DNA from 2 places in the Stenotrophomonas sp. YJH_SMC_40 genome. Region 1 is predicted to be linked to the other one. Evidence: predicted binding sites of a transcription regulator. Region 1 holds the regulator's gene; the other holds the start of a gene.
What was found. The regulator FliA, encoded in region 1, starts transcription of late flagellar genes. The targets are predictions, from matches to a motif close to TAAAGTTTNNCNNNCNNNGGCCGATAA.
Positions count from the first base shown of each region.

Region 2: AC5P6X_RS03890 (methyl-accepting chemotaxis protein) is a predicted target of FliA. The motif match lies at 1,651-1,677, and genes of this name have one in related genera.

Region 1 covers NZ_JCAFRX010000014.1:10,525-14,137, forward strand. Annotated here, with positions in the region: gene AC5P6X_RS20030 (chemotaxis protein CheA) at 1-373, opposite strand, end outside; gene AC5P6X_RS20035 (protein phosphatase CheZ) at 376-981, opposite strand; gene cheY (chemotaxis response regulator CheY) at 981-1,373, opposite strand; gene AC5P6X_RS20045 (RNA polymerase sigma factor FliA) at 1,431-2,174, opposite strand; gene AC5P6X_RS20050 (MinD/ParA family ATP-binding protein) at 2,171-3,058, opposite strand; gene flhF (flagellar biosynthesis GTPase FlhF) at 3,045-3,613, opposite strand, start outside.
Region 2 covers NZ_JCAFRX010000002.1:190,813-194,425, reverse strand. Annotated here, with positions in the region: gene AC5P6X_RS03890 (methyl-accepting chemotaxis protein) at 1-1,622, opposite strand, end outside; gene AC5P6X_RS03885 (arylamine N-acetyltransferase family protein) at 1,826-2,665, shown strand; gene AC5P6X_RS03880 (VOC family protein) at 2,731-3,102, opposite strand; gene AC5P6X_RS03875 (response regulator transcription factor) at 3,125-3,613, opposite strand, start outside.

The sequences.
Region 1 (3,613 bases):
TCATGTCGAACTGCGCGATCAGGTCCGGCGGCGCATAGCCTGGCTCGGTGCCGGAGGACACGGCGTCCAGCATCGACTGCAGGTAGTCCAGCGATTGCTGGGCGGCGTCGAAGTGGTGGGCCTGCAGCACCGCCTGCCCGGCACGCGCGATGCCCAGGGCCTCTTCAGCGGCGTGGCACAGTTCGACCATCGCGGTGACGCCAAGGAAGCCGGCACCGCCCTTGAGCGTGTGGTATCCACGGAACACCGCGTTGAGCTGCTCGGTGTCCTGCGGTGCCTGCTCCAGCGACACCAGCTGTTCGCCCAGGCGATCCAGGATTTCCTGTGCCTCGATGATGAAATCGGCAGTGATGTCGTCGGATACCGCGCTCATGCTTACAGCCCCAGATCCGACAACAGGTCGTCGGCGTCGTTCTGCGAGACCGCGTGGCGGTCCAGTCCCTTCAGTGCCGGCCCGGCCAGTTCCGGGTCGGTGCGATGCTGTTCCGGCGGCAGGCCGAGTGCGCCGAAGCCCTCGTGCACGCGGCGGACGATGCCGACCACGCGACGGATGATCTGCCCGGTCAGGTCCTGGTAGCTCTGGGTCAGGGCGATCTCGGTCAGGTTGTGGCGGATGCGCTCGAGCTGCGCGTCCTGGCCCGGCTGCAGGCCTTCAGCACGCAACTGTTCGGTCAGGCTGCGGCATTCCTCGGCCAGGTCCAGGGTGCGGTGCGTGGCCTGTTCGGTCATGGCCACCACGTGGTCCAGGCGTGCGCAGGCGTCGTCCAGCTCACCGGCCTCGCTGGGCACGGTCGGCAGCTCACCCAGTGCCTGCCCCAGCTCGCGGGCCAGCCGCGAGAGGCCGCTCATCATCGGCTGCGTACGCAGCGCGACCAGTCCGTCGATGCGCTGCCGCCAGGCGGCCTCGTCACCGGACTCGAGTGCGTCCAGGGCTTCCTGCAGGCGCAGGGCGAGGGCGCTCTTGTCGACCGTGGTATCCATCAGGCGCTGGCCGCCAGGCGTTCGAAGATCTTGCCGAGCTTCTCTTCCAGCGTCTGCGCAGTGAACGGCTTGATGATGTAGCCGTTCACGCCGTTCTGGGCGGCTTCGATGATCTGTTCGCGCTTGGCTTCGGCGGTGACCATCAGCACTGGCAGGGTCTTCAGCTTGGCATCGGCACGGATCGCCTTCAGCAGCTCGATGCCGGTCATCACCGGCATGTTCCAGTCGGTGACCACGAAATCGAACGGCTGGCTCTGCAGCAGCGACAGCGCGGCATGCCCGTCCTCGGCTTCGGCGGTATTGGTGAAGCCCAGATCGCCCAGCAGGTTCTTGACGATCCGACGCATGGTCGAGAAGTCATCGACGATCAGGATGCGCATGTTCTTGTTCAAAGCAGAGTTCCTTTGTTGTTCATTCCGGGCGGCCGGGGGCAGCCGCCTCGGGCATGTTCATTCTTCCAGGCCGGCGTCCGCCGCCTCGAAAATCTTGAGCCGGCCACGCAGGCGCAGCACCGCCTGGCCGTGGATCTGGCAGACCCGCGACTCGCTCACGCCGAGCACCGCGCCGATCTCCTTCAGGTTCAGTTCCTGCTCGTAGTAGAGCGAGAGCACCAGCTGTTCGCGCTCGGGCAGGTGGCCGATGGCCTTGCCCAGCTCACGGCCGAATTCACCACGCTCCAGCACCTGCTGCGGGGTCGGGCCGCCCTGGGCGACGGTGTCCAGCTCGCCCTGGTCCTCGATGCGCGACTCCAGGCTCAGCACCTGGCCACGTGCGGCGTCCTCCATCAACCGCAGGTATTCGGGCAGCGGCATCTCCATCGCGGCGGCCACCTCGGTGGCGCTGGCGGCGCGGCCGCTGCTCTGTTCTAGGCGGCGGATGGTGGCGGCGGCATCGCGGGCACGGCGGTGCACCGAGCGCGGCACCCAGTCGCCACGGCGGATCTCGTCGATCATCGAACCGCGGATGCGGATCGAGGCATAGGTCTCGAACGAGGCGCCCTGGTCGGCGTCGTAGCTGCGCGACGCTTCGATCAGGCCCATCATGCCGGCCTGGATCAGGTCGTCCACTTCAACGCTGGCCGGCAACCGCGCGGCCAGGTGGTGGGCGATGCGCCGCACCAGGTCCGAATGCTGGGCGATGACCTCGTTGGCCGCCGAGCGCTGGACTTCCCTGTACTGGGCTGCGCCTTTCATGCGGCCACCCCGCGCTGCTTGAGGATGCGCTCGAGGAAGAACTCGACGCCGCCACGCGGTTCGGTCGGCGCCTGCCAGCGTGCGGTGCGACGCGCGATCTCGGTGATCGCCAGCGCGGCCGGGCTGGACGGGTAGGCCTTCACCACCGGCTGCTGGCGCTGCACCGACAGGCGCAGCCAGTCGTCCTGCGGCACGCAGCCCAGGTAGTTCAGCGAGACATCGGCGAGGAACTTCTCGCAGACGCGGGTCAGCTTTTCGTACAGCACGCGGCCCTCGTTGGGGTCGCGCACCATGTTGGCCACTACCTGGATGCGGTCCACGCCGCGTTCGCGCGACAGCACCTTGATCAGCGCGTAGGCGTCGGTGATCGAGGCCGGCTCGTCACAGACCACCACCACGGTGTCCTGCGCGGCCTGGCAGAAGGTCAGCACGCCGTCGGTGATGCCGGCGGCGGTGTCCACCACCATGATGTCCAGTTCGCGTTCCAGCTCGGAGAACACGTTGACCAGGCCGACGTGCTCGGCCGGGGCCAGCTCGGCCATGTGCCGGCGGCCGGACGCGGCCGGCACCACCAGCACGCCGTTCGGGCCTTCGACGATGACGTCGTCCAGCGAGCAGCGGCCGGCGACCAGGTCGGCCAGCGTGAAGGTCGGGTTCAGCCCCAGGATCACGTCGATGTTGGCCAGGCCCAGGTCGGCGTCCAGCAGCAGCGTGCGCTTGCCCATGCCGGCCAGTGCCACCGCCAGGTTGGCGGACACATTCGTCTTGCCCACGCCGCCCTTGCCGCCAGTGACGGCAATGGTGCGCACAGGGCCGAGCGGCTCGCTGCGGGTGGCCGACAGCGGGAAGGTCTTGGTCAGCTTGGCGTACTCACGCGACGGCATGGTTCAACTCCGGGTTGCAGGGCATATCGGCCGCGCGGCGCAAATCTTCAAGGCGAAGTACGAGATTGGCCGCACTGGCCCGGTGCAGGTCCTCCGGAACGTCCTGGCCATCGGTCACCCAGGTGATCGGCAGGGCGTGGTCCACGGCCACTGACAGGGCGTTGCCGAAGCGGCCGGTCTCGTCCAGCTTGCTCAGCACCAGGCCCTGCAGGTTGGCGGCGCCGAAGCGGCGGACCACCTCGTCCATGTCGCCGAAGCTGGTGTTGGCCGGCAGCACCAGCAGGGTGCGTACCTGGCGGGCGGCGCGCAGCCACTGCAGCTGCGCGGCCAGCGCGCGGTCGCGCGGGCCCAGGCCGGCGGTGTCGATCAGCACCAGCTTGTAGTCCTTCAGGCGCTCCAGCAGCTGGTCCAGGTCGGTGCCGCTGTTGGCCTCGTGCACCGCGATGCCGAGCTGGCGGCCGTAGCCGTACAGCTGCTCGCGGGCGCCGATGCGGGTGGTGTCGGTGGTGACCAGGGCCACGTCGCGCGGCGCATGCTTCTCGGCGAAGCGCGAGG
Region 2 (3,613 bases), on a different contig from region 1:
CCGAGGTTGGTCTCGAAGGTCGCCAGCAGGCGGTTGATGCTGGTCGACAACGTGCGCACGAAGCCCTGTTTTCCCTCCAGCGCGATGCGGCCGTGCAGGTCGCCATGTGCGGCGGCGTCGACCAGTGCTGCCACTTCGGTTTCCAGCAGCGTTTCCAGCGCGCGGCTGCGCCACTCCACTGCCACGCCGAGGAAATGCCCTTCATCGGTGATGGCATTGGCGATCAACTGGTAGCGGACGCCGGCATGACCGATCTCGCGCTCCTCGCGCTGGCGCACGCCAGCCAGGCTGGCCAGTGCCGGATGCAGGCGTACCGCATCGCTCCCCACCAGATCTTCAAGCCGGAGTGCAAGCTGCTGCAGCAGCGCCGGATTGGCGTACGCCACCAGGCCTTCGGCATCAATCACCATCAAGCCGGCCTGTGCGCTGTCCAATGCCTGCCGCACGCGGGTGTTGCCGCGGGCCACCGCACGCTCGGTCTCGATGCGCGCGCGCAGGCGCTGCTGCATGTCGACCAGGCGCTGGGCCAGCTGGCCGATTTCATCGTTGGCGTTGTAGACGCGCAGAGTGGTGTCGAGGCGGTCGTCGGCGATGTCGCTGGCGAAACGCAGGGTGTCCTGGATAGGCTGGCGCACCGCACGCAGCACCAGCACCAGGCTGGTGATCAGCACGCCGGCCACCAGCAGCAGGGTCAGTGCGAACACCACGCTCATGGTGCGCGCGCCGGCCTGCTGGCGTGCCTGCGCCCTGGCCAGCGCCGCCACCTGTGCCTGCTGGAATGCGGCCAACGCCGGCGCTACGCCCGTGGCGGTATCCAGCAGCGACTGCGCTTCCACATCCAGGCCGACGCGGGCAGCGGTATACCCCAGCAGTGCGGCCTGATACGCCTCCATCCCGGTGCGCAGGGTGTCCTGCACATCCGCAGGCAGGCCCGCCAGCGCGAGGTCGAACGGCAGCTTCTCCTCGCTGGCGCGGTCGGCGTGGGTGGAATCACCGTCGAGCAGCAGCAGTGCCTCCTGCCTTCGCATCTTCTGCAGGGACAGCGCCAGCGCGGGCCGCTGCTGCACATCCACCTGCGCCTGCAGGGTGTCGGCGGCCTGCTGCAGCTGCGCAGCGAGGCCGGCATCACCACGGCCCATCTCGTCGACCCGTTCGAACAGGGCGGCCACACCCTGCGAGAACGCGTCGGCGGCTTCGGTCAGCGCCTGCAGGGCCTTGCGCCGGCCAGCATCCATCGGCATCGCGCGCAGCGCCTGCAGATCGGTCTGCAACGCCTTCTGCGTGGCCAACAGCTGCGCGCGGTCGGCATCATCGAAACTGCGCGCATACTGGGTCTGCAGGCGACGCGCTTCGGCTACCCGCGTGGACAGGCTGGCAGCCAGATCGCTGCCGCGCTGGTAGCTGGCCTGGCTGCGCGCAGCCAGTGCGTTGGCATGGCCAGTCCAGGCGTAGACAGCAGCGATCGCCACCAGGCCCAGGCCGCAGATCCACAGTGTGGCCTTGAGCTTGTTGGCCACGCTGAGCCGATGTGGCTGCAGCCAGCGCAGCAGCCCGGGGGACGCCGAGTGCAACGCAGCAAGGCGCGTGCGCAGGGACCGGAGGTGGGGAACAACGGCCGACATGACAGACTCCAGGCGGAAAGACGCACCTGTATCGGCCTGACTCAGGACAACTTTAGCGCTTTCTTCGTCTGCGTCCCCCCATCGCTGGTGGACGCGGCCTTTGTACCGGGTGCAGGCGACGGAGGCATGACACGGCCGCCGCGCTTGACCTCAACCCCGGTTGGGGGAGCACAGTGGACATCCCTCCCCCGCCCGGTGTCTCCATGACGACGCTCGATGTACCCCGCTACCTGCAGCGCCTGCAGCTGGATGCACCGCCACCGCGGACCCTGGCCGGCCTGACCCTGCTGCAGCAGCGCCACAACGCACTGATGCCCTTCGAGACCCTCAGCTGCCTGCTGCGCGATGCGGTGCCGATCGACCTGGACAGCGTGCAGCGCAAGCTGCTCGACGAGCGCCGCGGTGGTTACTGCTTCGAACTCAATGGCGGGTTGCTGGCGCTGCTGCAGGCATTGGGCTTCGATGCGCAGCCATTGAGCGCGCGGGTACTGCTGGCCGCCCAGGACGGCGAACTGACCGCGCGTACCCACCTGCTGCTGCGCGTGAACGTAGACAGCGACGACTGGCTGGTGGATGCCGGTTTCGGCAGCCTGACCCCGACCGTGCCGCTGCGCCTGCATGATCCGCAGCCGCAGGCCACGCCGCACGAACGCTATCTGCTGCAGCGCCTGCACGACGAGGGTGATTTCGTACTGTCGGCCGAGTCCAACGATGGTTGGCGGGCGATGTATCGGTTCGACCTGCAGGCGCCGGCACCGATCGACAACGTGGTGGGCAACTGGTACGTGTGCACCCATCCCGACTCCAGTTTCCCCGGGCAGCTGCGCGCGTCGCTGACCGGGCCGGACTGGCGCCGCACCATCGGCAGCGGCAACTACACCGAGTATCGCCCCGGGCAGGCACCGGACAAGCGCCCGCTGCATGATGTGGGTGATGTGCGTGCCGTGCTGCAACAGCGCTTCGGCATGCAGCTACCGGACGACCCGCGACTGGACCCGGCCATCAATGACTGGCTGCAGCGCTCGCGCGCCGCGACCTTGTAGGGCCGAGCCCATGCTCGGCTGAGCTGGAGCGGCTGGGCCAACAGCAGCCGAGCGTGGTCTCGGCTCTACAGAGCTGCGCGCGCCTGCAGCGCAATGCGGTTGCCTTCGCTGTCGCGGATCTCGGCCACGCGCCAGTCGCCCGCGTCGGCGGGTCCGAAGCACAGCTCGGCGCCCGCTTGCAGTGCTCGCTCCAGGCTCGCATCCAGGTCATCGACGCCGATGTAGACGCGCGCCCCCTGTTCGGAAGGCCGGTAGTCCGCGCCGAGCACCAGCGCAATGCTGGCACCGGCGGCCTCATCGGAGAACGGCAGGTAGGCCATCCGGCAGTCGTGCAGCACGACAGGTTCGTCCACCGCGACCTGCAGCCACCGCTGGTAGAACGTGATGGCACGGTCCAGGTCACTGGCCGGGATTTCCACATGCAGGATCGGGTTCACTGGCACTCCTTGCTCGGTCCACTCAGATGATGCGCAGGGTAATCGCCTTCAGCACCGCACGGGTGCGATCGCGGGTGCCCAGCTTGTCGAGTATGGCGGACACGTAGTTCTTCACCGTGCCCTCGGCCAGGAACAGGCTGCGCGCGATCTCCTTGTTGCTGTAGCCACCGGCCAGCAAGCGCAGGATCGCCACCTCGCGTTCCCCGAAGGTATCGGTGGGCGGTGCTTCATCGTGGAAGCGGTAGCGGGCGCGTACCGGCTCGGTGCTGACCGGCAGCAGCAGGGTTTCGCCAACGGCGACGCGCTCGATCGCCTCGCGCAGGTCTGCGGGTGCGGCGTCCTTGAGCAGGAAGCCCTGTGCGCCGGCCTCGCTGGCGCGCAGCAGCAGGTCACTTTCATCAAAGGTCGTCAGCAGCAGCCACGGCGTGGCATCGCCGCGCGCGCGCAGCTGGCGCACTGCCTCGATGCCGTCCATCCCGGGCATGCGGATGTCACTGAGCACAACATCCAC